2 regions of the Fictibacillus sp. 23RED33 genome follow, and region 2 is predicted to be linked to the other one. Evidence: riboswitches for the same ligand, from Rfam matches in the RefSeq annotation. Region 2 holds a riboswitch; the other holds the start of a gene.
The links. Region 2 has a riboswitch for S-adenosylmethionine ahead of IHV09_RS07800 (alpha/beta hydrolase). Riboswitches for the same ligand answer to the same signal wherever they lie in the genome.
Positions count from the first base shown of each region.

Region 1: it holds a riboswitch for S-adenosylmethionine, as region 2 does, so the genes downstream of both, IHV09_RS17795 (LLM class flavin-dependent oxidoreductase) here and IHV09_RS07800 (alpha/beta hydrolase) in region 2, are expected to answer to the same signal.

Region 1 is NZ_JACZDX010000006.1:135,562-152,162, reverse strand. Features, by position in the region: gene IHV09_RS17820 (hypothetical protein) at 1-35, shown strand, start outside; gene IHV09_RS17815 (C1q-like domain-containing protein) at 108-605, opposite strand; gene IHV09_RS17810 (oxalate decarboxylase family bicupin) at 808-1,986, opposite strand; gene IHV09_RS17805 (DUF817 domain-containing protein) at 2,117-2,899, opposite strand; gene IHV09_RS17800 (acyl-CoA dehydrogenase family protein) at 3,022-4,179, opposite strand; SAM riboswitch class I at 4,463-4,574, opposite strand; SAM riboswitch class I at 4,729-4,830, shown strand; gene IHV09_RS17795 (LLM class flavin-dependent oxidoreductase) at 4,948-6,339, shown strand; gene IHV09_RS17790 (MetQ/NlpA family ABC transporter substrate-binding protein) at 6,368-7,177, shown strand; gene IHV09_RS17785 (hypothetical protein) at 7,286-7,462, shown strand; gene IHV09_RS17780 (GNAT family N-acetyltransferase) at 7,758-8,249, opposite strand; gene IHV09_RS17775 (AraC family transcriptional regulator) at 8,766-9,710, shown strand; gene IHV09_RS17770 (DUF1761 domain-containing protein) at 9,724-10,104, shown strand; gene IHV09_RS17765 (peptide MFS transporter) at 10,420-11,913, opposite strand; gene rlmN (23S rRNA (adenine(2503)-C(2))-methyltransferase RlmN) at 12,238-13,317, shown strand; gene IHV09_RS17755 (endonuclease MutS2) at 14,175-16,127, shown strand; gene IHV09_RS17750 (GNAT family N-acetyltransferase) at 16,141-16,601, shown strand, end outside.
Region 2 is NZ_JACZDX010000001.1:1,500,809-1,517,409, reverse strand. Features, by position in the region: gene IHV09_RS07855 (carboxypeptidase regulatory-like domain-containing protein) at 1-1,403, shown strand, start outside; gene IHV09_RS07850 (competence protein ComK) at 1,699-2,241, shown strand; gene IHV09_RS07845 (malate:quinone oxidoreductase) at 2,591-4,135, shown strand; gene IHV09_RS07840 (class I SAM-dependent methyltransferase) at 4,345-5,127, shown strand; gene IHV09_RS07835 (NUDIX hydrolase) at 5,159-5,713, opposite strand; gene IHV09_RS07830 (GNAT family N-acetyltransferase) at 5,797-6,345, opposite strand; gene IHV09_RS07825 (bifunctional metallophosphatase/5'-nucleotidase) at 6,434-7,822, shown strand; gene IHV09_RS07820 (hypothetical protein) at 7,972-8,481, shown strand; gene IHV09_RS07815 (Ger(x)C family spore germination protein) at 8,772-9,851, opposite strand; gene IHV09_RS07810 (GerAB/ArcD/ProY family transporter) at 9,844-10,938, opposite strand; gene IHV09_RS07805 (spore germination protein) at 10,955-12,466, opposite strand; SAM riboswitch class I at 12,625-12,743, shown strand; gene IHV09_RS07800 (alpha/beta hydrolase) at 12,852-13,691, shown strand; SAM riboswitch class I at 13,705-13,824, shown strand; gene IHV09_RS07795 (MetQ/NlpA family ABC transporter substrate-binding protein) at 13,953-14,774, shown strand; gene modB (molybdate ABC transporter permease subunit) at 15,096-15,752, shown strand; gene IHV09_RS07785 (hypothetical protein) at 15,905-16,468, opposite strand; gene IHV09_RS07780 (DUF3626 domain-containing protein) at 16,587-16,601, shown strand, end outside.

The DNA of each region.
Region 1 (16,601 bases), on a different contig from region 2:
CAGCAAAAGCTTTAATAAAAATTAATAGACATTGATTAAATTTAGGCAAAATAAACCGTAACAAGGTTCGTTGCGGTTTATTTTGCCTGTCTGTATTTAAAACCTGCTTAACCTATCTTCGCACCCTCAAAACGAGTGGCAATTGGATTTACTTCTATTTCTATCGTTGCACCTGATGGACTCGAAGCGACTACTTGAACTTCATCGCCTCTTCTTAACTCGACGAGAGATGACGTAGCGACAATCGCGTTTGGCGATGTAATCATTTCTTGATTTCCTGCAACAATCTCGCCGTTTACACGGATGCCAACGAATGCAGAATAGGGTGTTCCAGTATAAATCGGCAAAAAGATACTTGCTGTGAACGTATAGATGCCATGGCTCTTTGGAACAAACGTTGATGTATCTGGATTGTATTCATTGTTGCTATCAAAGACCTCTACCGGATATATCACTTGATTTGGTGTAGATCCTAAAATAAATTGAAACAGATCTTTAACCGCTTTAAAGGCAGAAACCTTTTGACAAGGCTGAACCTTTCTATGCTTGCACTCACAATCTCTTTTCATATGTGCGTACGGATTCTGATCATAATGGTAGTACATACAAACTTTCCCTCCTATTTTCACTCTAATCTAGAAAATAAATTAGAGAATAATCTAATAGATTATTACTAGTAGATTATGCGGACAAGTTGTAAGTGGTGTGTATGAATAGAGGTAGGGGAAGGTAATTTACTAGAAAGAATGAAAGAAAGCGATTAGAGTGTCCTAACCGCTGTTAAAAGGTGACTTTCTGTATCATGCATTAATCATATTTTACAACTGGCCATTTTTCTTTTCGAAGGGAATTCATGAGTTCAGGACTAGCATTTAAATTACTCTGCACGATTTCTTTAGGTGTTAAAGCCATCCATTGGTTCAATGAAACATCTGCAAAACGGTCACTTTTAAAAATCTCTAAAAACCATAAACTCTTATTTCCGGTATTCTGCACATAATGACCAAATGCGAACGGAACATATCCTACATCTCCGGCTCGTACGTCAAAAGTTCGTGCCGTTCCATTTCCAGCGAAAGCGGTCATCCGCCCTTGACCGGCTAAATAATATTGCCACTCATCATTATTCGGATGCCAATGCAACTCTCTCATTCCGCCGGGTTTTATTTCTACTAAAGCGGCAGCAATTCTCTGTGAGATCGGAAAGTTCGTAGAATCTACGATACGAACGGTACCACCGGGTGTAACGAGTGGTTTTTGAGCCATTAAACGGTGCGTGAAGCTCAACGGTACAGTTCCATATGGATCAGGTACGGCTTGTGTTTCAATCGGACCGGGAACCGTAGACTGATAAATATAACGTTGTTCAGTCGGAATGTTTGCGAATGCGCTTTCCGGTATACCGAAATTTGCTGAAAGCACCTCTTTCGGTGTATGTGCAAACCAATCTGAAATAGAGAATGTGCTCAGATCGGAGAAATTTCCATCATCGAATACGAGTAAAAACTCACAACCTTCTTCAAGTCCTTGAATCGAATGCGGAATGCCGGGAGGGAAGTACCAAAGATCACCTTCACCTACATCGGCGATGAAATTTCTGCCGTTTTGGTCAACCGAGGTAATTCGAGCACGGCCTAATATCATATAAGCCCATTCCGCTTCTTGATGCCAATGAAGCTCCCTTACACCACCTGGGGTCAGACGCATGTTTACTCCAGCAAGCGTCTTTGCGACAGGAAGCTCACGAACCGTAATCTCTCTCGACCAGCCTCCAAAATTTAATTGCATATGTGTATCAGAATAGGAAAACCGTAAATTTGGGACAGTTCCTGCATCTGTTGCAGGTGAAACTAACATATCCGGATTTTGTATATCACGCATAATGTCGCGAGGTCCTAAATCGGTCGCGCCCGCACCATCACTGCGAATCGGCTGAGGAATCTGCATTGGTCTTCGTTGCTTGTGCTCTTTTTTGTCGTTATCCATGTGATGAGCTCCTCTCTATAAGAAGGTTCAATCGTCATCTCTGTATTCATATGGAGAGGACATCTTATACATGCAGATTACTTGAGGAGGATCTTAACAAAGAAAAAACACCTAATAAGCTTGCCGCAGCTTATAGGTGTTTCGTATGTGTGAAAATATCGTCTTGGTGGCTTTTAATGCGCTTTAATTGTGCCACGATAATGATGCTGATGATCACGAGCAAGAACCAGGAGCTGATCTTACCAATATGCACGAGTGACCAAGAGGCTTCTTGATTGGGATACTGCCAGGCTCCGAGAAACGTTGTAATGTTTTCAGCGATCCAGATAAAAAATCCGATCAACAAAAACGAAAGAAGGATCGGCATTTTATAAACACGTTCGTTGATCGTATAATGAACAACAGTCTTATAAAAGATAGGAAATAAGAGCAGGATTAGAATCCATCTGGCATCAAACAAATAATGATGAGTAAAAAAGTTAAAATAAATCAGTACGCATATCCCAAAAGAAAAGAGGGGATTCGGCCAGCCCTTAATCTGAAGGTCTAACCTCCGCCAGCTTTGGCAAATATAGCTCGCAACACTTGCATACATAAAACCGCTGTAAAGAGGTACACCGTAGATCTTAGAATAAGCCTCTTCAGGATAGCTCCAAGACCCCATGTGAACTTTAAATAGCTCTAGAGCAAGTCCAATCAAGTGAAAGACACAGATGACTTTAAGTTCATCTATCGTTTCAAGTTTCGTTACGATCATGGCAACTTGTGTAAGGAGACAAAGAAGGAGTATGAAATCGTATCGAGGGATGAACGGAATGCTGACGAATTTTGAAAGAGCTAACGCACCAAAGATGATGACTGGAAAGATGCAAGAAAGTGCTTGTAAATAAGTGAATGTAAGAAGCGCTCTCAAATTAAACCACCCTTTTATGAGTTGATATGGAAATATATTGTATCCATAATAACCTATGGTGATCTAAATCTCATCATATAAAAAAATGTTTAGTTTAACATGAATCTGTCAGTTGACTTCTTTTACTTAAGCGCTGCATCCGCTAACGAATAAACGATCGCATCATCTGTTGGTGGATTATGAAGGCCGGCTCTTACATCTCGAAAATGCCGCTGAAGCGGATTTTGTACAGAAAGACTACGAGCCCCAACGATTCTCATCGCGAGATCAACGACCTTGTTCGCACTATTTGTTACAGAATGTTTAACGGCAGCGAGTTCTGTACCTAGATTTTGACGTTGTTCAGGGTGGTTTACCCATTTTTCAGCAACGGCATGAAGGATCGTTCTTGCTTGGAATAGCTCAAGTTCTATCTTACCAATCTTTCTTCTCACCTCTGGTACGTCTGAGATCGGTCCTGATAAAGTGTTAGGGCTATACTCTGACGCAAATTCAATCGCGTAATTCCGCGCTGCTCTTGCGATACCTAGGTACACAGCAGGCACCTGAAGATACCAGCCTTTAGGTATGAGGTTCTTCCCATCCTCTACGCCTAGAAGATTTTCTTTTCGTACATAAACGTCTTTCAAAAGAAGGTCATCACTTTTTGTTCCTCTCATCGAGATGCTGTCCCATGTTTCTTTTACAAAAACCCCTTTATCACGGTGATTCACTAAGAAAAATCCTTTATGATTGGTTTCTGAGATGGTAGCTGTAATGACTGAGTAATCAAGTGCTTCTGCCATAGAAGTAAAAGCTTTACTTCCGTTGATCAGCCATCCATCTGCTTTCTTGTCTGCAGTTGTAGTAGGAATACCGCCTCGAGACGGACTTCCCGTCGCACGCTCTGTTTGTGCCAAGTTAATGAGTGCTTTCTGTTCAACAACTTTTCGGCTGAGATCAGCGAATGCATCTCCGTTCCAGTGACGATTTTCAGCCGCATCTAAAAGAGTACCGAGATGCCAGCCAAGAGAAAGAGCAGTAGGAGCATCTCCCTCGGCTAAATGCTCTTGAATGGTTAAGAATTCAACTAGATTTAATCCTTTACCACCAAATTCTTTTGGGATGGTAAGAGAAAGAAAATCATGATTCTTTAAATCTTGAAAGTTCTCATAAGGAAAAATGCCTTCTTGATCTACATAATCTGCGCGTTTCTTAAACGCTTCTTTCAGTGCTAGAGCAGTATTAATCGCTTCTTCAAAATGATCTATCTCAGTGGCTTTTCTCAAAGGTAAGCTCATAGTTCCCTCCTAAATTTTTTTCAGTAAGGTTTTAGTAGATTGGTTTTGTTATTAGACATCTTAGATAGGTTGATTGGAGCGCAAGGTGCGAGACTCCTGTGGGACAAGCGGTCAGGTGAGACCCTTAAGGGCGCGAAGCGGCAAGGGGCTCACCGATTGCCCCACGGAAAGCGAGCACCTGGAGCGAAAATCATACGCTCACAAGTACAGCGAAGGACACCAAAAATAAAAAAGCCCTCTTTCAAAGACGAAAGAGGACGTAGATTCCATATGCTAACACGCTCTCTCATCTATCAGACATTCAAAAAACATCTGCTGGAAATAGCACCTTTCTTTATAAAAAGCGGTTGCTGCAGGATCGTAGGACCAGTTCCTCCCCTGACTCTTGATAAGATACATTATTTAATTATTAGTCATCACTATAGAGGATAAAGCAAACCACTGTCAACTAAAAACTGATTGTTAAGAAAATTATTTTATTTCTCTAAATTCCATTGACAGTCTATTTTTATTCCTGTATATTTCGTTACTAAATTGAATAATATCGATTCCTTATCGAGAGAGGTGGAGGGACTGGCCCTTTGAAGCCTCGGCAACAACTATTTTTAGGATTGTGCCAATTCCAGCAGGCGAAAGCTTGAAAGATAAGAGGAGATCTATATACGTATGTTTTATTTCGCGTATTTTTTCAACCTCTTCTCATCGCTGAAGAGGTTTTTTTATTTTCTCTTGGAGCGGGTACAAAAAAATCGGATGGAGGAAATTATTTTGGGTAAAGAAATTTTGTTAAACGCGTTTGAGATGACAAGTGCCATGCACAATTCTCATGGTCTTTGGAAGCATCCGGAGAACAAGAGACATAGAAGCTATAAAGATCTGAATTACTGGATCGACTATGCGAAGCTTTTAGAAAGAGGAAAGTTTGACGCTGTATTTTTTGCGGATGTGTTAGGGATTTATGACGTTTATAAACAAAGTAAAGCTCCTTCTATTCGTGATGGGCTTCAAGTTCCATTAAACGATCCGGCACTTCTCGTGTCGGCCATGGCAAGCGTAACAGAGAACCTGTCTTTTGCTGTGACGGTGAGCACAACCTATGAGCAGCCATTTGGCAACGCACGTCGTTTTTCTACGCTAGATCACCTAACGAATGGGCGAATCGCATGGAATGTAGTCACTTCTTACTTGCCGAACGCAGCGAGGAATTTTGGATTGCAGAATATGATCAAGCACGATGAACGGTATAACATCGCGGATGAATATCTGGATGTTTCGTATAAGCTTTGGGAGAGCAGCTGGGAAGATGGAGCAGTTGTAGAAGATGTTGAAAACAATAAATTAGTGGATCCCGGTAAGGTACATGAGATCAATCATGAGGGGCAATACTTCAGCGTTGAAGGACCTCACTTGAGCGAGCCTTCTTTCCAGCGGACACCTGTGATCTACCAAGCGGGAACGTCTGAGCGTGGACGAGACTTTGCGGCCAAGCATGCTGAATGTATTTTTGTAGGTGGTCCAACGCCAGAGAGAATTCGATTTTATGCTGACGATATCCGTAAGCTCGCTGCAAAACAAGGCCGAAATCCAGAAAACATTAAGATCTTTTCTTTTTTAAACGTGGTGGTAGGAAGAACGACAGAGGAAGCCGAGGAAAAATTCAATGAGTATGCAAGTGTTTGGAGTGCCGATGCTGCAAAAGCTCAATATGGAGCAAGTGGATATGATATCGCGGAATATGAAGATTTAGATCCGGAACTTCCATTCTCGTACAATAAATCAACAGAAGGCGGACATTATAAGGCCGCTACCCTCACTACGGATGCTCCTAAACCGTTAACAGTAGGAGAGGTATTGAATCGCTTCGAGTCACCTGACAAAGGTAGTTTTATAGTCGGCAATCCAGAAGAGGTAGCGGATGGGATACAAAAGCAGTTTGAAGAGTCTGGGGTGGATGGTTTCAACCTTAATCACCTCGTAACACCAGGAGACTTAGAAGCTTTCGTGGAGCTTGTTGTACCTGTTCTTCAAGAAAGAGGACTCTATAAAAAAGAGTACAACAGTGGCACGCTTCGTGAGAAACTATTCTCACCCGGACAGCCGCTGCTGCCAAACGATCATCCTGCAGCTAGATTTAGACCGGTGCTAACGGAAAGTAAATAAATAGAGAGTGAGTGAGGAGAGAAAACATATGAAACGATTTAACATATTTCTTACAGCAGCTTTATTAATCGGCGTTTTAGCGGGATGTGGCGCTTCGGGTGAAAAAGAAAGTAAAGAGATCACGCTCGGCGCAACCGTGCCTTACAGCGACATGCTTGAAAAAGGCGTGAAGCCATACCTAGAGAAAAAAGGATACAGCGTTGAAGTGAAAGAGTTTAATGATTATGTACAACCGAACATCTCTTTAAAGAGCGGTTCGCTAGATGCAAACCTGTTTCAGCATAAAGTGTACATGGACGCTTTTTCAGAAGAGAATGATATGAAACTAGCTTCAGTTGTTACCGTACCCACTGCACCAATCGGTATCTATTCTAAAAAATTCAAGTCTATAGACGAGATCAAGCATGGAAGTACGGTTTCACTAGCCAATGATCCTACGAATTTAGCAAGAGGACTTACTGTTTTGAGAGACAATGGACTAATTGAAATCGATTCTTCAGCAAACCCGTTAAGAGTCTCAGAAAAAGATGTGACAAAAAATCCAAAGAACTTGAAGTTCCAGCCTGTTGAAGCTGCTCAAACTCCAAGAACGCTAGACTCGGTAGATATAGCTGCTGTAAACGGAAACTTTGCAATTTCATCGGGTCTAGATCTAAAGGATGCGCTTGTAAAAGATAAACTTCCAGAGGAGATCATCAATCGATTCGTTGTGCTAGAGAAAGATAAGAATTCACAGCTGGCAAAAGATCTTAAAGCGGCGGTAGAGTCAGATTCGTTCAAAAAAGTCATACAAAGTGATTTTGAAGAGTTTCATAAGCCAGATTGGATGAACAAGTAACTCCATAAAAAATCAGCTTATTATTTCGTGGAAAAGCTGTACGAAAGCCGTTACCAACTCTCTTAAATGCTCATAGAATACGTTATGTTGACTCAAGGGGGGATTAATATGAGTAACTGCCCGCACTGTGGCCTTTTCCGATATGATTTAAGTGGCTGTATCTGCTCTGATAAAGATTTTAATAGTGATTGGAATCAAAGATACATTGAAGAAATTTTCAATCCAAACAACAATCAGGTGAATGGATCTAAAAAGACGAGACGTCAGAATCTCTTAGATCTGTAAGAACAATAAGACTTATTTATTCTTACTATAAACGTTAAAAAGCCGACTTATGATTTTCGCTTCGTTAAATCATAAGTTGGCTTTTTTAAATAGAGCATGAAGGTAAAGAGCACCTTCTATTCACTTTTCCTCGAGGGGCTAGTCACTGCAACTAGGCAGGAGGCTCACCGTTCGGCCCATGGAAAGCGAGCAACCTGGAGCGTAAATCAATTACTGTCAACGAGCATCCAAGAATACGATAACAATACAAAAAGCAGACCTTACAAAGAAGATCTGCTTAATTATTATCCATTACTTAGCGAAGCGATGGAGGAGTAGCGAGCTTTCTAACACTCGAATTAGAATAAACTCCATTTGTTTGGTTAGAAGTAGGCATTGAAAGATCCTTTTGAATGACGATACTAGAACCAAGTTGACCTTGTACCTTAAAGCCCCAATGCTGGAAGGTTTTTAGTGCATCCGTGTTCTCTTCATCAACGGTACCAAAAACAGTACGAATCCCTTGTTTCATAAGGTGACTCTCAAATACGGGAAGAAATGAGGTAGCGATCCCTTTTCCTTGATGCTTAGTATCTAACACAACATAATCCACAAAAATCGTAGGGCCGATTCTGAATCGATAACATACAAAACCAATAATCGTGTCATTGCTATCACAGACAATCATGACCTCGTTGGCCATTTTTATAATCATTTCAATCACGTTTTTACGGACTTGAAAGTTACTTACTACCATATCAACTAAAAAAGGATCATCCTTACCAGGTACCCGTTTGCGAATATACAATTATATTCCCCCTTATATTACTTTACGAAGGGAAGATATAAAGAAATAAATAGAAGATGATTCACTTCAGAAACACATAGGTTACATTAGAACATAACTATTATTTATTAAAAATCCCCCTTGCTTGTACTATATGTGCTTGTCCTTGAAAGGGGTCTGGATACCGTCCTAATTCTGGTGAAAAAGGCTCTATGTAACATAGTGTTCTTAAAACATATAAAAGCCGAAGAGAGTCTCCGGCTTTTTACTTACTTATGCTGCTTGTTTCTTACCTTTTTTTCTTTTCTTAAATCCTAATAGGCTACCGATTAAGCTCACTATAGACACCCCCTTCTATAAGCGAACTGTTGAGAAAAAGAACAATCAGTCATGTTTTCTTCTCTACTCTATCTTACGCAAGCTTGTCTCAATGGTTTGGACGATTCTAAAAAATGGATGCTAAAAAAAATACATTTACAAATACATACAGAGATTCGTTTATAATTTAAGAACTAGCATGAAAAAGGAGTACAGTTTATGAATGTTGAGCGTGAGCAACGAAAACAGATATTCAGAGTTTTGGAATATATTGAAGAGCATGTAGAGGATTCTTTATCTTTAGAAAAACTGGCTGGCATCTCTACTTATTCTCCTTTTCACTTTCAACGGATTTTTAAAAGTATCGTTGGTGAAACACCAGCTGCCTATGTGAAAAGATTTCGATTGGAGAACGCGGCACATCGATTGATCTATGAATCCTATATCCCCATCACGCAGATTGCGATGTTGTGTGGATTCTCTTCCTTATCGTATTTTACGTATTCTTTCCAATCTTATTTCAAAACGAGCCCGAAAAACTGGAGAGAAGGAGCTTATCTCCAGCAATTTCCTCGGGAATATGAAGATAGCAAGAAATCTAAACAAGTTCGCAACCCATCGAAAGAAAAAGAGGAGAATGCTCCTTATAATGAGTTTAAATGGCTAGATTTATCTAAAATAAGAATTGAAACTTTTCCAAACAGCGCTACGATTAAAGGTCACCACTTTGGGATGTACACGAGTGGGGTTTCTGAAGCTTGGGAAGAAGTTCATAAATGGTGTGAATCAAGAAATTTGATTAATTCACATACGTTGTTTCTCGGCGTACCGCGAAACAATCCATACATCACGCCTCCTGACAAATGCCGTTATGATTGTCATATTACGATCAGTGAATCTATAGCTGATTCGATCGCGTCTGATGATACATCTAAGTTTGTTGGTGGAAAGCATGTAGTATATGAATTTGATGAACCTGTCGATTATTCAGAACGCAATCTGATAATTGACTGCTACTCTGAACTGTATAGCTATTGGCTGCCAAGAAGCGGGTTTAAATATTTAAGTAATCCAGTAGAAGTCATAGAGATCCAACAGGACGGAGACACGTTAAAAAGGGAAAGTAAGATTAAAGCGATTGCCCTAGCCATTGAACCAAAATAACGAGGGGGCCATTATGGAACTAAACGGAGTGTTATTAAACACGACAGCGATTATCGCTGGGGGACTTTTATATATGATCTACGGAGGCATCTACTACTCAACGATACTCGGAAAGAAAAAGGAAAATGGTGAGACAGGACCTTTTAAATACATTTTTTCCGTAATCGTTGCCTTTATTAGTTCATTTCTTATGTCTTATCTTATCGGATTATTTGGAGCTGATAGTGCAGCAGAAGGACTCATGGTTGGGTTCATCATAGGGATCTTGATTACGATGGTCTATTATAAAAACACACTTTTCGGTTTACTGACAGGGAAGTCTTTTATCATTGCAATCGGAGACCACCTAGTGATTTTCACACTACTTGGATTGTTGCATGGATGGATGAATTAAGGATGAAGAAGCTTAGTTGATAAGCTTCTTTTTTATGTTTGTCCAATCTAAAATTAAGTTAAGAAGGTAGATAATTTCCACTCCAGGATGCTCGCTTTCCGGGGGGGCGTGCGGTGAGCCTCTTAGCGCATAGCGCTATTAAGAGTCTCACCTGTCCCGCTGATCCCCCAGGAGTCTCGCACCTTGCGTTCCAATCATCTTTCAAGGATGCCTCTGGAAGTTTCTGCTTGCAACTATCTAAAAAGAGCGTTTTAAATATAAAAAAACCACTGACATAATGGTGGACCATCACATCAGTGGTTTCAAATTTTAAGATTAACGGATACCTTTCATCTTCTCTTGAATCTTAGGTGAGATGACGAATAGGATAAGTGATAACACAATCGCAGCTCCACCGATCGTACCGAAGTACATCATTTCTGTTTCTGCAGAATAGAACTTAACGATTTGTGCGTTGATCGCTTGTGCAGCTGCACTTGCTAAGAACCATAAGCTCATTGTTTGTGCAGAGAACGCTGCTGGAGCAAGCTTCGTTGTTGCAGAAAGTCCTACTGGAGACAATAGAAGCTCACCGATAACAACGATAAAGTAACTAAGCACTAACCATAATGGACTTACTAGTGAATCTTCTCCACCAAAGTAAGCAGGAAGAAGAATGACTAAGAAAGATAATCCAGCAAATAACAAGCTGAGTGCAAACTTCTTAGGTACTGACGGTTGACGTGTACCAAGCTTTACCCACATCCATGCGAATAATGGAGCAAGTGTAATGATGAATAGTGGATTTAGAGATTGGAACCAAGCTGGTGAAATCTCAAGTCCTGCAAATGTTAAATCTGTACGCTTGTCCGCATAAGCTGCAAGAATCGTCGAACCTTGTTCTTGGATCGCCCAGAACATAACAGCAGCGATGAATAGCGGGATGTACGCGATAATTCTTGAACGCTCGTCTGACGTTGTTTTTGGACTGCGATACATAACCACAAAATAGATAGTAGGAATCGCGATACCAAAAATACCAACTAGTGTAATGAATACTTCAAGTGTGAAAATACCTGCTGGGATGGTTGTACCTAAAATAACAGCTAGTACAACTGCAGAAATACCAACGATAATTGATACTTTCTTCTTCTCAGCTGGAGTTAATGGATTAGGCACATACGTACCTGCAAGCCCAAGATTCTTTTTCTTTGTTACAGCAAATACGATTAGTCCTAATAACATACCAACAGCTGCGATACCGAAACCTAAGTGGAAACTCTTTTTAGCAACTTCCCCAACGATTAATGGAGATATGAAGGCACCAAGGTTGATCCCCATGTAGAAGATACTGAAACCTGCATCGCGACGAGTATCGCCAGGAGCATAAATATCACCAACAACACTGGATACGTTAGGTTTAAGTAAACCTGTACCTAAAACGATGAAGACCATGGAAATAAACAGCATAGTCAGATCGCCTGGTAATACAGCTAGGACGATATGACCAATCATGATCAAAATACCACCATAGAATAAAGCTCTAGAAGTACCAAAAACTCTGTCTGCTAACCAACCACCGATTACACCGGACATATATACAAGTGAACCATAAATGGACATGATTGCTAGTGCAGTGGACTCTTCAATCCCTAGACCACCTTTTGAAACTTCATAGTACATGTAGTAAATTAGGATTGCACGCATTCCGTAGTAAGAAAAGCGCTCCCAAAACTCTGTGAAGAAAAGAGTGAACAAACCTTTAGGGTGTCCAAAGAATCCTTTTTGCGGGACACTATCCACAATTTTCTGTCTATTGATGTCTGACATATGACAACCTCCTCTTAGTACATTAAATATAATACTTTGAAATATTTATTATTGTCAAAAGTTTTCGGCTTATCTATTATTACAGGTTCTTATGCATACGTAAATGGAAATTACACCCTATATGGGCATAATGGCTTATATCTATGCATAAATAGGGTATAAAAAGTGTATAAAAGTAGTGCGGAAATTTACTTACGTAGTATGCTCAAAAAAAATAAAAAAATTGTAAGGTGCTGGGAAAGAGGCTCAACCATTGTGTACATAGTGAAATGTTTAGTACTATAGAAGAATAAGTTTACAGGTAGTGAAAAGAGGTCTTTTTACATGAACAAAAATTCCATTTATGGATTAACAATAGAACAACTAACTGAATGGCTCGGGCAACATGGCTATAAACCATATCGCGCTTCACAAGTTTGGAACTATTTATATAGAGAGCGAGTAACCACGTTTTCGGACATGGTCGATATCAAAGCAGATTGTATTGATTTATTAACCGAAAACTTTACCATTCAAACGCTTCAGGAGCACGTTAAGCAGGAAGCATCTGATGGAACGGTAAAATTTCTCTTTAAATTAAATGATGGCAACTTGATCGAAACTGTACTGATGAGACACAAATACGGTTTATCGGTATGTGTAACCACTCAAGTCGGTTGCAACATCGGCTGCAGTTTTTGCGCAAGTGGTTTGTTAACCAAAACACGAGATCTTTCAAGTGGGGAAATCGTTGAGCAAATCATGAACGTGCAGCATCATTTGGACGCTGCAGGTGAAGGAGAAAAGGTAAGTCATATCGTTGTAATGGGAATCGGTGAGCCTTTTGATAACTTCGAGAACATGATTGATTTTCTTAAAATTATGATCGACCAAAAAGGTCTAGCGATTGGATCGAGACATATTACAGTGTCTACGAGTGGAATCGTAAATAAAATGTACGAGTTTGCAGATGTGAACATTCCCGTAAATCTCGCATTATCCCTTCATGCACCAAACAATGAACTGCGTACGAAAATTATGAAGATCAACCGAGCTTTCCCTGTTGAAAAGCTGATGGATGCGATCAACTATTATATCGAGAAAACAAATCGCAGGATTACAATAGAATATATTTTATTAAAAGATGTAAATGATCATGTAGAAGAAGCCGTGGAACTCGCAGCTCTTTTCCAAGATAAAAAGAAAAAAACGTATATCAATTTGATCCCTTATAACCCAGTTGATGAACACAGCCAGTATCAGCGAAGTGACCAAGAATCGGTTCTCGCGTTTTACGATACGCTCAAGAAGAACGGAATCAACTGTAAGATTCGTCAAGAGCACGGTACAGACATCGATGCGGCTTGCGGTCAGTTGAGAAGTAAACAGATCAAGAAGGATAAAGATCGATCGATTACGTCGTAATGGAAGACTGTTTACTCCTAAAAGTGCGTGGTGAATGGAAGTGGACAGTAAAAATGGCCAAGTAGACAGTAAATGTGTAAAAGTGGACAGTATTTCATCGAAAGTGGACAGTAAAACTCAAAAAGTGGACAGTATTTTCTAAAAAGTCGACAGTAAGCACACTTTGAGGTGTTTGCGCGCTACCCACATGCCTGTCTACGCTTTAAAACTGCCCCTGTGTAGAGGTAGTTTTGTTGATGGTGACGGTAATCTGTCTGATTCGTAGATTAATCTGTCCAATTCAAAGATTAATCTGTCCGATTGGCCACATAATCTGTCCAATCTGCACCGTAATCTGTCCATTTCAGCCAATAATCTGTCCAATTATATATTTCAAAAGCAGCATTGAATTCGAAAACAGCCTAATGGAAAGAGACCAGTTGAAAAACTGGTCTCTTTTTATTAAGTTGACAACTGTAAAACAATTACATATGATATTGGTAATTCAATGGAAGGGATGGTGTGTTTGTGAGCGTTGTCGTTCTTAACTAAAACAATTTGGATATCGGTCTACAAAAGAAAAAATGAAACGGATTGTCCGGTTTATTTGCTATGTCTTTTGTTTGCCACCAATAGTTAAGAACAGCGGTCAGATACAAGCCATCATACTCAAACCCTTGATGCTGCGGACTCTTCTTATGAGCCGATTTTTTTATGCGTTTTTTAAGGGTGAAGTCTATCTATGAGGCAGAAATGACATGTTCATTTCTGTCTTTTTTTATTGGCACGTTTCCTGGCCTCTGTTAAGAGGAGGGGATAACAAACAGACTTATAAAGTAACTTGTTTTATGCTATTAAAAATTTTGGAGGTAGATCCATTGAATACACAAACAATGAACATGCTTGAATATAACAAAATTAAAGAACAACTTGCGTCTTTTGCATTAAATAGAGCTACAAAAGAACATATTGAAAAGCTTCAACCATCTTCAAACCTGTCTGTGATTCAATCATGGATGCTCGATACGACAGAGGCAAAACGTATTTTAGAGAAGAGTGCCAGTGTTCCTATCGCTAATCTCAACGGTTTGGAGCAAGTTCTAGAGATACCAAAGAAAGGATTGAACCTAACCCCTGAACAGCTCACATTAATTTTTGGACTTTTAGAAAACGTAAGCCGAATGCAGCGATTCATGAGAGACAAAACTTCTGTAGGACCTAGCGTATCTTCTTATGCGTATTCTATGTTTGACCTAAGTGATTTAAAAGAGGAGATCTATCGCTGTATTCGTAACGGTGGAGTCGATGACCATGCTAGCAAAGCTTTATTAAAAGTTAGAAAAAAGATTATTGTTGTCGAAGAAAGAATTAAGTCGAAGCTCGATAACATGATGAAGTCCTCTGCTTATCGTGATATGTTACAAGATCAGATCGTTTCCATGAGAGATGGTCGTTATGTCATTCCGGTTAAGAGTAAGTACAAGCGAAATATTGACGGCCAAGTGCTGGATAGTTCTTCAAGCGGTGCTACAGTATTTATAGAGCCTCATGATATCCGAAAACTTCAAACCGAAATCAGTATGCTTAGAGCAGAAGAAGAGATTGAGATCTCTATGATTCTAGGCGTGCTCACAGGTATGGTAGCGGGGTATGAGAGAGAATTGCACATTACGATTGAAGCGATGATTCATTACGATTTTATTTTTGCAAAAGCGAAGTACAGCAGGACATTAGATGCTAATGGAGTTCAGTGGAACCAAGAAAACGTGATAAGTATCATAAACGGCAAACATCCGTTGATCGGTGAAAAATGTGTTCCATTACATTTTAATTTAGGAAAAAGTTATCAGTCACTGGTGATCACTGGTCCTAATACAGGAGGAAAAACGGTAGCCATTAAAACAGTAGGTTTATTAACGTTAATGGTTCAAACAGGGCTCCATGTACCTGTTGATGAAGATAGTGAATTTGCCGTATTCAGAGACGTTTTTGTTGATATTGGAGACGGGCAAAGTATCGAACAATCCTTAAGTACGTTTTCTTCTCATATGACGACAATCATCTCCATTTTAAAAGATGCAGGACCACAGGATCTAGTCATCTTAGATGAACTAGGTGCTGGAACAGATCCTTCTGAAGGAATGGGGCTTGCCGTTGCTATCCTTGAAAGATTGTACAGCAAAGGAAGTATGATCTTAGCCACCACTCATTATAGTGAAATAAAAGAATTTGCTGCCGTTACACCTGGATTTGAAAATGGATCGATGGAATTTAATCTTGAGACGCTTCAGCCTACGTATTCTTTAATTATAGGTAAAGCAGGGAAGAGTCAGGCTTTCTCGATCGCAAAAAAGTTGGGGATGGACGATGAAATTATCCACCGTGCACAACAGGTGACCCAAAATAATAGTTATCCACATGTGGACAAAGATAGAGATGTTAAGTTTTCCACAGCACAATATGGAGAGCTAGCTAGTTTGAGAGAAAAGGCAAAAGCAAATGTTAAAAAACAGCATGTAAATATACAAAAAAACACAGTGCATCCTGAGGACGTTTTTCATATCGGTGATCGTGTTTTTGTATCAAGTCTTAAAGCGGCAGGAATTGTGTACAAATTAGAGAATGATCACGGTGAACTAGGTGTTTTAGTTGGAGAGAGTAAACATATCATTCACAAAAAGCGTCTAAAACTTCATATTGAGAGTAAAATGCTGTATCCAGACAATTATGATATGGACATCGTTTTTGAGTCAAAGGAAAATAGAAAAAAGGATAACGCTATGAAAAAGCGTCATGTTGAAGGACTTTCTATCGAAAGGGATGATCATTAAGTGAGGGAGCTATATGAAGAATCTTGTAACGTGTAGCGTAGTAAGCCTAATCGAACTAACCGAGGATTTCCTAAATGGATTTAACCGATATCAGCAAACAAAGCAGGTTTGGTATGTAGAGGATAAAATCTACAAAATGAAGGATGATTATTTTATTGATGACTGGTCTCACGAAAGGAAGTTACAGATCATTCAGGAGTTAAGAAAATGTGTAAGCAGCGGGGGAGTAGTTGTTGCAGCATGGCTAGAGAAGCAGTTAGTAGGATTTGCGAATGTTGAAAGTGAACGCTTTGGTTCCGATGCGCAATACGTAGAGCTTCCATACCTACATGTCTCAAAAGACATACGGGGTACGGGGATAGGGAGAAAGCTTTTTGCTTCATGCTGTCATGAAGCAAAGAGGCTAGGTGGTAAGAAACTCTATATTGCATCGCATCCGTCTATTGAATCACAATCGTTTTATCGCGCTGTAGG
Region 2 (16,601 bases):
TTGGAAACGACTCTGCTGAAATTTCAGTTATCCCAGGAGACACGACTTTCGCAGATCTTCAATTGGCACCTGTTACTTCAAGTGTTAGAGGGACGGTTCGAAATGCTGGCGGTTCACAGCCTCTTGTTAATACCTTGCTTCGTTTAGCGGACAATAACGGTGTTGTGATTGCAGAGGTACAGACTAACAATGATGGAGATTATTTAATAGAAGGTCTTCTACCAGGTGATTTTAGCCTTGCTGCCATCAATGCAGATTATAGAAGCAGCGTACTGGATTTTACGGCTGTTCCCAATGTTCAAAGCGTTGTGAACTTTAATCTAGTTGCCGTTCCAAGTTTGTTTACCGGCTTTGTTACGGATGCAGATACAGGACTGCCGATTGTAGGGGCGATTGTAGAAACCTTTGATCAAGTAAGCGATCCAGTTGAAGCGAGTTTACTAAATGCTGAAGTTAATGCATTAGCAGTCAATGGACGTCCAGTAGCGGTAGCCTTAACAAACATCGACGGTTTTTACACGATTCCTGGATTGAATAATGGATCTTATACGCTACGAGCATCTGCATTAGGATATGGTACAGATAGCAGACTATCGGTACTGCCTGTTAATACAACTGTAGAGCAGAACTTTGCATTACCTGGTCAACGTCAAACTGCTTCAATAACGGGTACAGTCATCATTTTAGGAAATGGACCATTACCAAATGCTGAAATAAATGTATTTGATGAAAATGGTGCTCTTGCAGGAAGTGCGAGAACGGGTAATGATGGAACGTATTTCATTAGTAATCTTGGTTCAGGAAGATATGTAATAACAGTGGATGCCCAAGGGTTTCAGCAAGAAACACTCATTATTTCCCTTGCAGAGGGAGAGCGTTTAACAGGTGTTGACTTTGCTTTAAGTCCTGGAGCGGATGGAGATATTTCGGGTCAAGTATCTGAGCGTCGAACAGGTCTGCCAGTAAGTGGAGCAGTCATACAGTTGTTTGATCTAAGAGGGGTTTTGGTTAGGGAAGTAATCTCTAATGATGCAGGAGTATTTTCAATAACAGGCATTCCTTCTGGCTCTTATGAACTGCGTGTTGTTGCAAACGGGTTTGAACCGTTTTCGGTGGCTGTAAATGTGCGAGAAGGGGAAGAACTACTTATTCCAATTTCACTTATTTCAACTACTCCGGATCCGGTTCCTCCGTTTGGTGAAGCACAATTCTTAATTTTAATCGGAGGTAAACCGTTATCTTTAGACAGCTTAACATCACCAACACTATTTACTTTAGTGCGTATTGATTCAAACAATAATTGTGCTACATTTTCTTATGAGGCAGAGGTACAAGAAGGAACTATCAGAAGGTTTATCACTTTTGATCTTTCCTGTATTGATTTAATCCGATTTATCGATTGAGATAATATAAAGTAAGTTATCAACATGAAATTGTTTTAGGAGGGAACTTCCTTTTGTGGAGTTCCTTTTTTAAAAAGATAAAATAATAAATAGGATAACCACTTCAGTTAAAATAGATGAATTCATCAATCATGCAACCCCTATATTTAAATTAACAAAATATTGTGACAAAATTCGCTAAATATATAGATAGTTACATATTTAAATGGTAAAATATTACTATACAGTATAAATATTAGGGACATTTGTACTGTCTTTCATTTCCATGGGGATTAAAATATTGAGGAGGTATTGAATGAAGCGTAGAATTGTGCACGAGAAAGTGGAAAAGTATTTAATTACGAATAGGACCATTGCTATTCATCCATTTATTAATCAATGGGGAAGGGTATGCGCAGAAATTTATGAAGAAGATGCTGTCTTTCTTGTAGAGAAAAAGCCTTTTCGAATCATCAAAGATTCCTGTCCTTATTATGGAAGTACATACGATGGCAAGAAAGATGCAACACAGATCATATTAGGGAGGATGTGCTTCCCTCCGATCATGATTGACACGAAACTTGATATATTCTTCTTTCCCACGAAATCACCACGAAAAGACTCCTGCATCTGGCTCTCACAGCCACACATTGATGATATTGTATCCATTGACCGAAAAAAGGTTAGAGTCATTTTTTCAAACGGAATGGATCTACCTATTGAAAGTACCTCCACATCCCTAAAAGGGAAACTCCATCGAGCCGCTCATTACAGAAGTGTACTAATAACTCGAACGAACCGAAGTCTAGAAAAGGATAGTGAAAAAGGATTGAAAAACAGTGATTTACTCTTAACTTAGATCATTTTAAGCGTGAGCGCCTGATGAAGTAATTCAGGCGTTTTTGATATGCAAAAAAGTTAAAGTTACATATATTAGTATGTGATCTTCTGTTAAAAATTTTCCTGAAATCCTATATAAACTCTGATGGTTAGAGAGTTTGGGCACACTATTCATATAATTATCACTATTTATCGGCTTTCAAATAATTTATAATTATCATATAATAAAGATATTAAAGACTTGAATTTTAGCAATACTAGTTGATATGGTTTTCATGGAAACAGGAAAAGCAGTAACCAAGTTGTCTCTTCTTATACATGAGACGATGGCTTTTTTCTGTAAATTTTAGGTGAAAAGGTTGATAATGATGAGCAACAGAGAAACGAACACAGACGTCCTTTTAATTGGCGCTGGAATCATGAGTGCTACATTAGGAACGATCTTAAAAGAAATAGCTCCAGAAATGAAAATTAAAGTATTTGAGAAACTTGATAAAGCAGGAGAGGAAAGTTCAAACGAGTGGAACAATGCTGGAACTGGGCATGCTGCACTTTGTGAACTAAATTACACATCGGAAAAACCGGATGGATCTATCGATATATCGAAAGCTATTGAAATTAATGAACAGTTTCAAGTGTCAATGCAGTTTTGGTCCTACCTTGTTGATCAAAAGTTGATTCATAATCCAGAAGACTTCATCATGCCATTGCCACATATGAGTATGGTTCAAGGTGAAAACAACGTTCAGTTTTTAAAGAAACGTATGGAAGCGCTAACAGAGAATCCTCTTTTCCAAGGGATGGAATTCTCGGATTCTCCAGAGAAATTGATGGAATGGATTCCACTAATCATGGAAGGACGTTCGTTAAACGAAAGTATCGCTGCTACAAAGATCGATACAGGAACGGATGTTAATTTTGGTTCTCTTACTCGTATGTTATTTAGTCATCTTCAAAATAAGAATGTAGATGTTAAATACAAACATAGTGTAGAAAACCTGAAGCGTACGCCCGATGACTTATGGGAACTGAAGGTGAAAAATCATAACACAGGTTCAATTGAACGCCATACAGCGAAGTTTGTGTTTATAGGCGGTGGTGGTGGAAGCCTTCATTTGCTCCAAAAATCCGGTATTCCTGAAGGAAAACATATCGGTGGATTTCCGGTAAGTGGGATCTTTATGGTATGCAAGAATCCAGAATTGATTGAGCAGCAGCACGCGAAAGTATACGGAAAAGCTAAAGTCGGTGCTCCGCCGATGTCTGTTCCTCACCTTGATACAAGGTATATCGACAATAAAAAATCTTTGCTTTTCGGGCCGTTCGCGGGCTTTTCACCAAAATTTTTAAAAACAGGGTCGATGCTCGATTTAGTGACTTCAGTAAAACCTAATAACGTGTTGACTATGTTGGCAGCTGGTGCTAAAGAAATGTCATTAACCAAATACTTGATTCAACAAGTATTATTGTCAAAGGAACAGCGCATGGAAGAACTTAGAGAGTTCATCCCAACTGCTAAGAGTGAAGATTGGGATCTCGTCGTAGCAGGGCAACGTGTTCAGGTAATTAAAGATACTGAAACTGGTGGTAAGGGAACGCTTCAGTTCGGTACAGAAGTAATTACATCCGCTGATGGTTCGATCGCTGCATTACTCGGCGCATCACCAGGAGCTTCAACAGCTGTTCACGTTATGTTAGAGATATTAAACAAATGCTTCCCGCAAGAGATTGGTAAATGGGAACCAAAGATCAAAGAGATGATTCCTTCTTATGGTCAGCGATTAATGAACAATCCTGATTTGTTGAAGAAAGTTCATGCTTCTACAGCCCGTTCTCTTAAACTTGATACGAAAGAACCTACCTTAGCAGACTTTTCGCATATAGATGCTACAGTGTTACAAGAAAAGATTTAGGATTATTTATGTACTTGAAATCGGTTAATTTCCATTTCAAGTGCTTCCATTTTCCAAGTTTTTAAATAGTACTCCCAAAAGAGCCATTCATTTTTATAGGCTCTTTTTTTTCTGCCATTAGACGGCTGTTCATTTATATCTAATGAAGGATTTTTATACCTTATTATGGAATGTTTACTATGACTATACAAAGAGTAGGAGATCTAAAGATGAATACTGTTAAACACAATAGCAAAGCTTGGGACAAAAAAGTTGAAGATGGTGTGAGCTATACGAAGGCTGTATCTAAGGACATAATTGACAGAAGTAAGTTAGGAGATTGGCGTATTACCGTTACAACAGAAAAACCAGTTCCTAGACGGTGGTTTCCGGAATCGTTGACAGGACTAAAGGTTCTCTGTCTCGCTTCTGGAGGCGGACAACAAGGTCCCGTGTTAGCAGCGGCAGGTGCAGACGTTACTGTAATGGATATCTCAAAGAAACAGTTAGAAAATGATGAGATGGTAGCAAAAGCAAATAATTTGAGTCTGACGGCTATCCAAGGAGATATGTGTGATCTCTCCATGTTTAGCGAAGGGGAGTTTGACTTGATCGTTCATCCAGTGGCCAATGTATTTGTAGAGGATATTTCTCCTGTATGGAAAGAAGCATCACGTGTGTTAAAAGATAGAGGGATACTCATATCGGGGTTTACAAATCCATTGTTGTTTATTTTTGATGATGAAGAAGATCAAAAGGGAAATCTAGTCGTCAGTAACAGGATACCTTATTCAACGCTCGATTCTATGACTGAAAAAGAGAAGTCTGACTATCTTATGTCTGATGAAACGATAGAATTCGGGCATACCTTAGAGGATCAAATACAAGGACAGATTGATGCAGGTTTTGTGATTGCTGGATTATATGAAGATGACTTTGGTGGAAGAAGACCGATTGATACTTATATTAAAAGTTTCGTTGCAACACGTGCTGTAAAAATGAAGGTTGAATAAAGAAAAGAGGACTAGCTTAGAAGTAATATTACTAAGCTAGTTTTTCTTTGGAAAGGTAGTTCTTTGCTAAAAAATAAGCACTTATTGTAAACAACTGAGTAATTTTTTTATCTTCTATTAATCCTTCCATCTCATGAAAAGGGATCAGCTTAAGCGTTAAATCTTCATTTTCATCTAAGTTTTGAGAAGAAGACTGGAAAGCATCCAAGATTAGAAATGTTATAACCTTGTTGGTTTGGGTAGCAGGGTTCACCATGAATTCTCCGAGTACAATTGGTTTGTTATGGGAAGTAAAACCTGTTTCCTCTTGAACCTCTCTGATAATGCCTTCCTCAAAGGATTCACTTTGTTCGACTTTTCCAGCTGGAACTTCTAAAAAGAAGTCTTTACCTGGATGACGGTATTGTTCTACAAGTACGACTTGTTTATTTTTAGTTAGAACAAATGCATTTACCCAATTTGGATACTCATGAACATAATAGTTATCGATTTTCTGCCCGTTCGGCAGTTCACAACTGTCTTTTCTTAAATGACCAAACGGCGTTTTGTAGATATAATCTGATGTTATGGTTTTCCATTTTGCCAAGAATTTTGTCCCTCCTCATGGTTAGATAAATTACGAAAAATAAAATGAAACAACCGGATTGCGCTATTATAATCTCCCTGGTCTTATCCTCCTAATATGGTTGACTCCCACTCTTCTCGCAGAATTCCCATACGAATCGAGTCATAATATTCTCCGTTATAATACCGGCACTTTCTCATTCTGCCTTCCATTTTCATGCCAATCTTTTCGCCAACTTTAATCATTCGCTCATTTCCTGACCATGTTGTGTAGCCAACACGGACGAGTGGTAGCGAGTTAAACAGATGATTGATCCACAGAATAATAGCTCTTGTTCCATATCCACCGCTCCAATAGGTAGGATTGTAGATACCGATGCCCATCTCTAACCAGTGAGAGGGCTCGTGTTCCCAATAGTAACTCACTGTTCCGATCAACTCACCAGCCACTACAATTGCCCAGCGCTGATCGTGATTGACATAGTGATCTTTGTTCCACATAAATTCATCAAAAGGAATTTGCTTGTGATCAAAATATGGAGCGTCCCATTTTTTCCATTCAGGTGCTTTGTCTTTATATATCAGTTCCCAAAGTCTTGGAAGGTCTTCGTTAGTAATCGGTCGAATCTTTAAATCGTTATCTTGATATGACATTCAATTCCTCCGTATTTTTTGAACATTTACTTTTTATTTTATGATACCATTATTTGTAAAGGTAATCTTATATAATTTTGGGGGATTTATGAAATTAAAAATCATACATACGAACGATCTTCACAGTCATTTTGATAACTTTGCGAAAGCAGCAACGATGATTAATCAACATAAAGACGAAAACACTATACTAGTTGATGCAGGTGATTTTGCAGATTTTAAAAGTATTGAACTACAAGGAACAAGAGGAATGGCCGCGGTCGAGCTTCTAGATGCAGTTGGCTATGATGCTTTAACGATCGGCAACAATGAAATGTTTAATGGGGCAGAGACGTTAGAACATATGGCTGTTCAAAGTTCCGTTCCGTTTATCAGCAACAACCTATTTAGAAAAGACAAGACTTCGATTCCTGGTGTTCGTTCAAGTGTAATCCTTTCTAAAAATGGACTACGAATTTTCGTAACTGGCGCATCACCTGACTTAGGTGCTTTTAATAAAGGCTTAGGGTTTCATAGTGAAAACTATATTATCGCCATCGCAGAAGAGTTGGAGCGTAATCGAGGAAAATACGATCTGTGCATTCTTCTAAATCATGTCGGAACGGTAGCGGATATGGATCTAGCAAAAGAGATATCTGGCATTGATGTAATCGTGTCCTCACATGATCATGTTCTCTATCAAGAAGCGAAGGTTGTTAATGATACATTCATCGTAAGTGCTGGAAACTTTGGTGAACAGATTGGTGTATTAGAAATTGAAGTGAAGAAATCACATAAAATCCTTTTACAATCTGCCGTCTATAACACAAAAGATTCCAAGCCAGACGAAGAAATTGTAGCTATCCTTAAGAGAAGTAAAGAAACGGCGATCGAGATCTTAGGAAAACCACTATATACGATTAATGAACCGTTATGGCACGATGTGATCGGTGAGAATCCGATCACAAACCTTATCGCAGATGGATTAAAAGACATGCTGAATACTGACATAGGCTTGATAAACAGTGGCATTGTTAACACAGGAATCTTTTCTTATGTTTCTAATAAAAAATTGATTGAGATCTGTCCATCTCCCTTAAATCCAACTTCCTTCGAGATTCAAGGTAAATACATATTGGAAGCCATTCAACAATCACTTGATGTTCAACACTGCTTATTAGATGGAAGAGGTCCTGGCTTTAGAGGGAAGTATATAGGGGGACTGCATATTTCAGGTGCACAAGTGGTTTATGATGGATTGAAAGTGGTCGAAATGAGGATTGACGGTGAACCAATAGAGAAAGAAAGATGGTATTCCGTTGCATCTTCAGATTATCTTCAGCGTGGATCAGGCTATCCTTCACTAGCCCACAACCGAAATGAGTTCTACCGACCAGAAGAGATCAAAGAAGTGATTAAAATGTATGCCATCAAGCCCGAATTTGTAAATCGTGCTTATGATAAAAGGATTAAAGAACTACTTAAGATTAAGGGGTGATCAAGATGGAATGGTTAACTTTTTTAATGGCTGCAACAGCCTTCATTTTTGTGTTTCAAGAAGTAGAAAAGCGAAAGAAAATTGAAAAACGACTTCAGCAGTTGGAGGAACAACAAAAATAAGATCGATATTGAAGCGGGGTGGCTGCTATGGAAAGATGTGTGTATTTTAAAGATACCTTTTTCTCATCAGGCAGAACGGATATTTACAATGCAGAGCAACAGAAACGAGGAGTTCTCGATCTAAAAAGCGCATTTTCTTCAGGCGTGAGTATCGAGAATGAATCTGGAAGGGTCCTCGTTGAAGGTAGTTTTCCTTTCATGTCAGGAAAATGGATCGTGAAGCAATCTGATGGTAAGGAATTAGGCGTGGTAAAATCTGCATTTGCATTCTTCTCCAAACGTTATCGGTATATAACGAATGGCCATACATATGAAATTGAAGCTCCCGCTTTTTCAAAAGAATATACCATCTTTGATGAAAGTAAGTCGGAAATTGCTACATTTAATAAAGTAAATGGATTTTTCCAAGCTCCTGCTTATGAGCTGAAAAACAACTCAGATGCTTTATTAACAGAAGAGCTAATCGCTGTTGTCATGGGAGTCAACGCGATCGAGAAACGCAACCAATCTTCTGCAGGAGCAGGAGCTGGGAGTTAATATCGATTAATTAAGATAGCTTTTATTCAACTAAACTAATATGTTGAATAAAAGCTTTTAATTTTATATCGTAATGTCCATATGAAGTAGACATCACCATGAAATGTGCACACGATAAAAACACTTTGATAGTTGTCAATCATATATCCACGGTAATTGGAAATAATTTCACGGTAAACGCCAATATATTCACGGATAAACGCTATATATTCACGGATAAAATTTTTTAAACGATTTTCGACAAAAAAGCCATTTCCCCACTCAAGAAATGAACGATAAAATTAACAACGTTATTCTGTAATCCCTGCCTGAGTAATTTCCACCTTCATATTAACGTTAATCGGCATGTCAGGGTACTGTTCATCCCACCGTTTAAAATCAAATCCTCTTGTTCTGCTCCTCGCCAAATCGCCTAACCCGATCGTATCTACATTCAATTTTTGAAGTTTTTCTACAATCTTGTTGGTTCGCCTATCCATTGCTTTCTCGGTTGCTCTTTCTAGTTGTTCGATGAGTGACGGATCGCTTACAGGAATCTTCGGCGCTTCACTTACGCGTCCTTTTATTTTAACGAAAATGTCTACGGATGGAGATCGTTTCACGTCTTTAAAACGATATTCTACTTTAGATGACAAATTTTGAATCGTAAAGAATTGATCGTTTTTAAATTTCACTTCATAGATGCCTTTTTCAAAAGGTTCCATCAGCAGCTTTAAGAGAAAGGAATCTTCGAGCTTCAGTTGCCCGACCATTTTGTCGTCTTTTAAGAGGGCTGTACCTTTTACTCGTATTCGATCCCCCTGCATTTCCAAGAGTGGCAAGTTGGGATCCATCCCTTTTCCGTAATACGTATACAAAAAATCATGTAGATTTGACTTTGGTATGTTCGCGTTCATATTTTGATTTAGAAGCTGGAGCAAATACTTAGATGGCGTTTCACTAAGCGGATACTGCTCTTTTAACAATGTTTTCGTACTTCCTTTAACGACTGCCAAATATAGGTCTCGACCTAAGGAAGGATCACGCTGAAGTGTGTCAACTAGATCATATATGCCTTTTTCAGCTAATCGGTCATTATATAGAGCAATTTCTAAGCGACCGATCTCAAATGGTTTTGGAGATTCAGCTTGTTCTAGAGCTCTTGCCATCTTGCTCGTATTCGTGGTTGCTGTAAACACTTGAGAAATTGGAGGAACATCTTCTCCTCGTTGTGGAATGGCTACCATCCCGTTCAACTCTACTTGGTTATTCGTTTTATAATCATATCCAACTGCTGATACGAGTTGAACATCTTCTAGGATTTTTTTGCTTGGAAAGCAGCCAGTTAATAGCATTAATGTGAAGATAATGAGAAGCTTCTTTTTAGCCATTTTTTGTTTTCCTCACTTTTCCTGAAATCAGCTGGATCACAAATAAAAACGGTATATAAGCATAGAGAATATAAAAACCAACTTGAGAAACTTTCGTATTTAGTATGTCTACTTGTTGGCGATCAACGACTAAGATGCAACATATGAAAATAACGAAAAGCATTGTGCGCAGCGCACTTTTTTGTTTGATCTTATATAAACGGTGAATTCCGCGGCTTACAGACCACAAACCTATACAGATGTTAGGAAGAACGACGAAAAGCCAAAGAGCGATACCGGCATATTCGAATCGCTGGGCGAATGGGAGGTCTACAATTTTCCATAGTGTTAGTGTCGCCCAAATCGTATGTTGAAGTTGTTCTTGATTAAAATAGACAAAAGATACGAATACAGTAATGAGGTAAGTGAACATGGTAAATAGATTTCCTAAGTGAGCCCACTTTTGTGATTTTTCAGGTTGTTTTAAAAAAGGTAAATACAACAGTATGAGCTCGAATCCTAAATAATCAAGAGTAACTCCTTTAGTAGCAGCCATGAGGTCGCTAAATGAATGATCTAAAATAGGTAAAAGATTTGTATAGTGTGCATTTTTAAGTGCGTAATATTTTAATAAAAATAGAGGGAGGGTGATAAAAAAGCCTAATACAGATAGTCCTGCGACAACGCGGATTCCTCCAATAACATACGAATAAGCTAATCCTAAGAGGATGATGGCAATAACAGCCGTATTCAGCTCGGGAAACACCCAAATTTGAATTACTTCAATATAAGTCCTAAGTACGGTTAGAATCGTAGAACTAAAATAAATCAAGAGAAGAAAACTTAATGCGCCGCCAATCCATCTGCCGAACAAGTTTCTATGGACGCCAATGATATCAGCGTTCTCTTTTGAAAGAACACGATAGATCATCCAGATCAGCGCATTAAATGAAAGACCTCCGATGATTACAGAAATCCATGCATCATGTCCTGCTGATTTAGCGATATAACGCTCAAATCCTAGAATTCCCACTCCAATCTGCATGGTTGTAACCATATAAAAAGCCATATAAGGTGATATCTGCTTGTTTTCACTGATCTGAGACATACATACCCCTCATTTTTTAGTCCTCAATGTCATGCTTTGCTGTTGCCCGCTTTTTATTCATCCTTGCCTTATCCTGTGGTCTTAATAAAGATGGTCGGCTATTTTGCATACTGAACGGCAGTCGTACAAGAGCATCTTTTAGATCATTTGCACGAAGCGGATATAATGGTGCGATATAAGGTCTTCCTAGAGATGTTAGTTTCAGCAGATGAGAAACGATAAAAGCGAAACAGATACCAACACCTAGAACCCCTAAAAACTGGGCAAACAATAAAAAGGGAAAACGCAATAAACGAATCGTGTTACTCATCTGATAGACAGGTGTTGTAAAAGAAGCAAGAGCGGCTAAAGCAACAATGATTAACAAAACGTTACTTGTTAATCCTGCTTGTACCGCTGCCGTTCCGATAACGATACCTCCTACAATACCGATTGTTTGACCGACCTTAGAAGGCAGCCTGGCACCAGCTTCTCGAAGCAACTCGATGGAAAGTTCTAGTACGATAGCTTCCAGTATAGGTGGGAAAGGAATATCATTACGTGAAGCAACGAGTGTAGCTAGTAGATTTTCCGGAATCATTTCATAATGAAACGTTAATACTGCTACATACAGAGGCGTTGATAACACGGAAAACATGACAGCCATGAGTCGAATCAATCGAAAGGCAGAAGCGAGCGTCCAATTTAGAAAATAGTCTTCGAAAGCGGAGAAAAATTCCACGATGGTTGTTGGACCCGTTAACGCATGGGGAGATCCGTCAGCCATAATCGCCACTTTTCCTTCAGATAAAACACTCGCTACCCGGTCTGGCCGCTCTGTATCAATGAGCTGTGGAAAAGGAGAGTTCTCATTGTCGGAGATCATTTGATTGATATAAGAACTATCTACAATATGATCGTACTCGATATCATTGACTCGCTGAATCGCCGTGTTCACATTTTCTTCATCCGCGATTCCGTCGATATAAATGATGGCTACTCTCGTTTTTGAGAGTTTCCCAACCCGTACTTCCTTAACTGTGAATTCAGGAATAGGAAGTCGTTTACGAATAAGATTTAAATTTGTGTCTAATGATTCAACAAAAGCTTCCTTTGGACCTACAACGCTAAACTCAGTTTCAGGGATAGAAATCTGCCTGTTTTCGGTCGATAGACTTGGAACAAGCAATCCTTCCGGGTCCTCTTTATTCATTTGAATAAGAATAAACCCCTCTGTTACTTTGTTAGCGATGTCATGCACATCATTCGTTTTGACCATCCCATCTAACGGCAAATGCTTTTGTATGTCATCTAAGTTCTTTAATTGAATGTCTGTTATATAGGGTAATAAATCCCGATGAACAAATTCGGGATTTACAAGTGTTTTATAATAAGAGATATAAAATGTGCTGAGTGATGATTGCTTAACGGTAGAAAAGTCTGCTGAAGCTCTTAGCTTTTTCATGAGCTCTGGGAATGTCAATGTACCTTTTGTAGGATCTGTATTTGATTCTTGTTGTTTTTTCTTTTTCTTCTTAAAAAATATCATTGAAATCACCCGTTCGTTGTTACGTCATGAACTACTACATTTCTTTATCATCTCCTCGTCATTTAATAATATTCTGTTGGCAAACTTGATCATGGTTTGTTTTTTTATTGACAACAATTAGCAAGTAGCCTATGATTATCCTTAAATTAATAATGAAACTCTTATTAAGAGCAGGCGGAGGGAATTAGCCCAATGAAGCCCGGCAACCATCGGATGAACTATGTTTTGACCGAAACGGTGCTAAATCTAACAGCAGTTTTTTGCTGAGAGATGAGAGAACGAACGGATTTTATGTATGGAACCGTGTTCTCTAAGGGAACACGGTTTTTTTGCGTTTATCATACTGGTTAAGTGAATTTCAATAGAGAGAAAAGGAGTGGGTGATATGGTTATGTCGAATTGTATATGGTGGAAAGACAGAAAATTGGCTCACACCATTCATTTTCCTAATTGGAGTGGTGAAGGTGAAGAGAAGTTTCCGCTAATCATTATTTGTCACGGTTTTACGAGTACACGAATTGGTGTAGATCGTCTGTTTGTTAAAACGGCTCAAGAACTCGTTAAACTAGGGTTTGCTGTATTGAGATTTGACTATGCTGGCTGTGGTGAGAGTGAAGGGGAATATGGAGATAATGAGTTTGCTTGTTTTATCGATCAGACGAAGGAAATTATTTCTTTTGGTAGCAAACTACCTAACATTGATCAAAATGCAATAACGTTAATCGGTCATAGTTTAGGTGGTGCGGTAGCGATTTGCACTGTAGCTGATGATGATAGGATTGGGAATGTGATCACTTGGTCTGCAGTAGGGAATCCATTTGAAGATATTAAAGAAATAGTTGGTTATAACGGAGAGCACCCCGTGATTGATCATCTAGGGTATGCGATAACCGAAGAATTTTTACTTTCGCTTCAAGCTTATTCACCGTTAGAAGACATCAAACAGTTTCGTGGTAACGCACTGTTCATCCATGGCTCGGACGATCCAGTTATATCTTCAAGATATTGCTCTCACTATTTTGAAGAATCAAGAAAGAGGAAAATTGGTAGAAGCTCAATAGTACTAATAGAGGGTGCCAATCATACGTATTCTTCAATTGTCCATTTCGATAAATTAATTTCTTCTACTTCTGAATGGTTAGTAAAGAATGTTAAAGTTTCTGTTCAGAATAATTTGAAAAAAGTGTTTGACATTTTACAAAATTCCTGTGATAATACAAAGTAATTTGATAGGAATACTCTTATTAAGAGCAGGTGGAGGGAATTAGCCCTATGAAACCCGGCAACCATTCATGTTGAATAATAATCAATATGAAAACGGTGCTAAATCTAACAGTGGTCACACTGAGAGATGAGAGGATTATCGGAATCGTTTTCGAGAAGCCTTCTGTCTCTGTTATGAGAACAGGAGGTTTTTTTGTACCACCTCTTAAAGAGCATCTTTTATCAAAGAACTTATAGAAACTAAAGGATAGGGGATCAGATCATGAAAAGAATCATCCAAGTATTACTCGCAAGTTTCGCAGTATTTTTATTAGCGGCTTGTGGCTCATCAACAAGTGGTGGAGAGAAAACAGAAAAGCTAGTGATTGGAGCATCAAATGTACCACACGCAGAAATTTTAGAGGAAGCGAAGCCGCTTTTAGAGGATAAAGGCATTGAATTAGAAATCGTTAAATTCCAAGATTATATCTTACCGAATAAGTCTTTATATGAAAAAGAAATTGATGCGAACTATTTTCAGCACATTCCATATCTAACACAGCAAGTGAAAGATAATCCGAAGTATAAATTTGAAAATGCAGGAGCTGTTCACTTAGAGCCGATGGGCGTTTATTCGAAGAGACATAAGTCATTAAAAGACCTACCAGAAGGCGGGAAGGTTATCTTAAGTAATTCAATTGCTGAGCACGGGCGTATCTTGTCAATCTTTGAAGCAGAGGGACTGATCAAACTAAAAGAAGGAAAGGGCTACGAAGCGCAAATAAGCGATATTGTAGAAAATCCGAAAAACTTAGAGTTTGTGGCAGACATTGATCCAGGGCTGTTGACTAAAGCATACGAGAATGATGAAGGCGATGCGATTGTGATCAACACAAATTATGCAATCGATGCGGATTTGAACCCGAAGAAAGATTCCATCGCACTTGAAGGTTCAGATTCACCATTTGCGAATATTATCACAGTTCGTGAAGGCGACAAAGAGAAGAAATCTATCAAAACCTTGTTAGAAGTGCTTCATTCGAAAGAAATTACCGATTTTATTGATAAAGAGTACAAAGGTTCAGTGCTAGCTGTTAAAGAATAAGAATAAGGATGAATGAGCTGACTAGATGAGTGAAATCCACTCATCTAAGCAGCTTTTTTCATTTACAGATGTTTTAAGGCATCCGATGAACACCTTTTTTTGAATATTAAGTCTAAATAAGAAAAATTAAGTCTTACTCAGAAAAATTAAGTCGTTCTGATCATCAATTAAGTCAAACTAGACATGAATTAAGTCTAAACTCAAAAATAAAGGCCGTTCGACAATATCAGCATCTTTCATCACCAACAATTGGCGATATGATATGATGAAGACAGATGAATACAACATATAAATCAATGGAATAAGCGGGTGGAAAAAGAAATGGCAATAGATTTTTGGTCACCTGTCAAACTATCACTTGGCATAGCGGTGACAGCTTCACTGATTGTGATCCTAGCCGGCTTATTTTTCGGAAGGATCATGGCTCACCAGAAGTTTAAAGGGAAAACGTTAATCGAAACAATATTCCTACTTCCACTCGTACTACCCCCAACTGTGGTAGGTTTCTTGTTAATCGTTTTGTTCGGTCGAGATGGTCCCGGGGGACAGCTCGTAGAGTGGCTCTTTAATCAGCCGATCATGTTTACATGGTGGGCAGCCGTCATTGCGTCTGCAGTTGTGGCATTTCCACTCATGTACCAATCCGCAAAAGCGGGGTTTGAATCTATTGATGCAGACATCGAAAACGCAGCGCGAGTAGATGGAGCCAACGAGTGGGATGTATTGCGAAAAATCTCTGTTCCATTATCTGTTAGAGCTATCACATCAGGTGCTATTTTAAGTTTTGCTCGCGCATTAGGTGAGTTTGGTGCAACATTAATGTTTGCCGGAAACATACCTGGAAAAACACAGACGATATCCACTGCAATCTATATCGCGATCGAATCAGGAAATATGGATCTTGCATGGATGTGGGTAGGAAGTGTTATTGGTATTTCATTCTTAATGCTTGTTGCTGTAAATCGCATAAGAGCTTAGCAGAAAAAAGAATCTGTAATGATTGTATTTTGAAACTACAAACATGGGTATGGTAGGCGGTTCTGCATTAGTATTAAAACCAGTGAATAAAGAAAACACAGCTTCTCTAAAGAGGGCTGTGTTTTTTTAAGCTCTAATCCCATGTGAAATACTTATTCGTTTTTTTCTATACTTACCGCAAACTTACTATGAGAAAGGTATTTTAATCGAATGGATTTGCCTTTGAAATGATCTTTGTAAGACTTAGCCGTTATATTCAAATGTGCAACATTAACTTTTTTACTATCAATCATTATGGAAGAGACATAGTCAGGACCATTTTTCGAGCCATACGTTAAGGTTGAAGGAATTCCTTCTATCACGTTGAATTTTCTAGCTTCATAGTCACCAATGTCTTCGTAGAGTTGAAATACGGTGTGTGCAAAAGCAATCGCAGCTGCAATGGATCCAATGATTACAACCAGAATAAGTAGGCGTTCTATCCAGTTGTGTATTCTTGAATAACTGGCAACAAAGCCAATAAATAATGATAGTAGAGACATGGCTAAAAAAAGGAAAAGCTCAGTCAGAACAAGGTGATCTTGAAATACTGTCGAAGATAAAAATAAACTTATAGCAGAGAATAGCAGAATCACAAAAAGTAAGATGAGAGGAAATGTATTCGGAGTCTTAAAGCTTCGAGATCCTGTAATTCTTTTCTTTTTTCGATAACCCATAATGATCCTCTCCTTTATAAAATATATTCCTTAAAGCTAAACCACTATTCATGAGCGTGAAGAGTCACTTTATTGGTTCTTGAATAACATCATTTACCGACGGAACGGAGATTATTATATGAAATTAACTGGA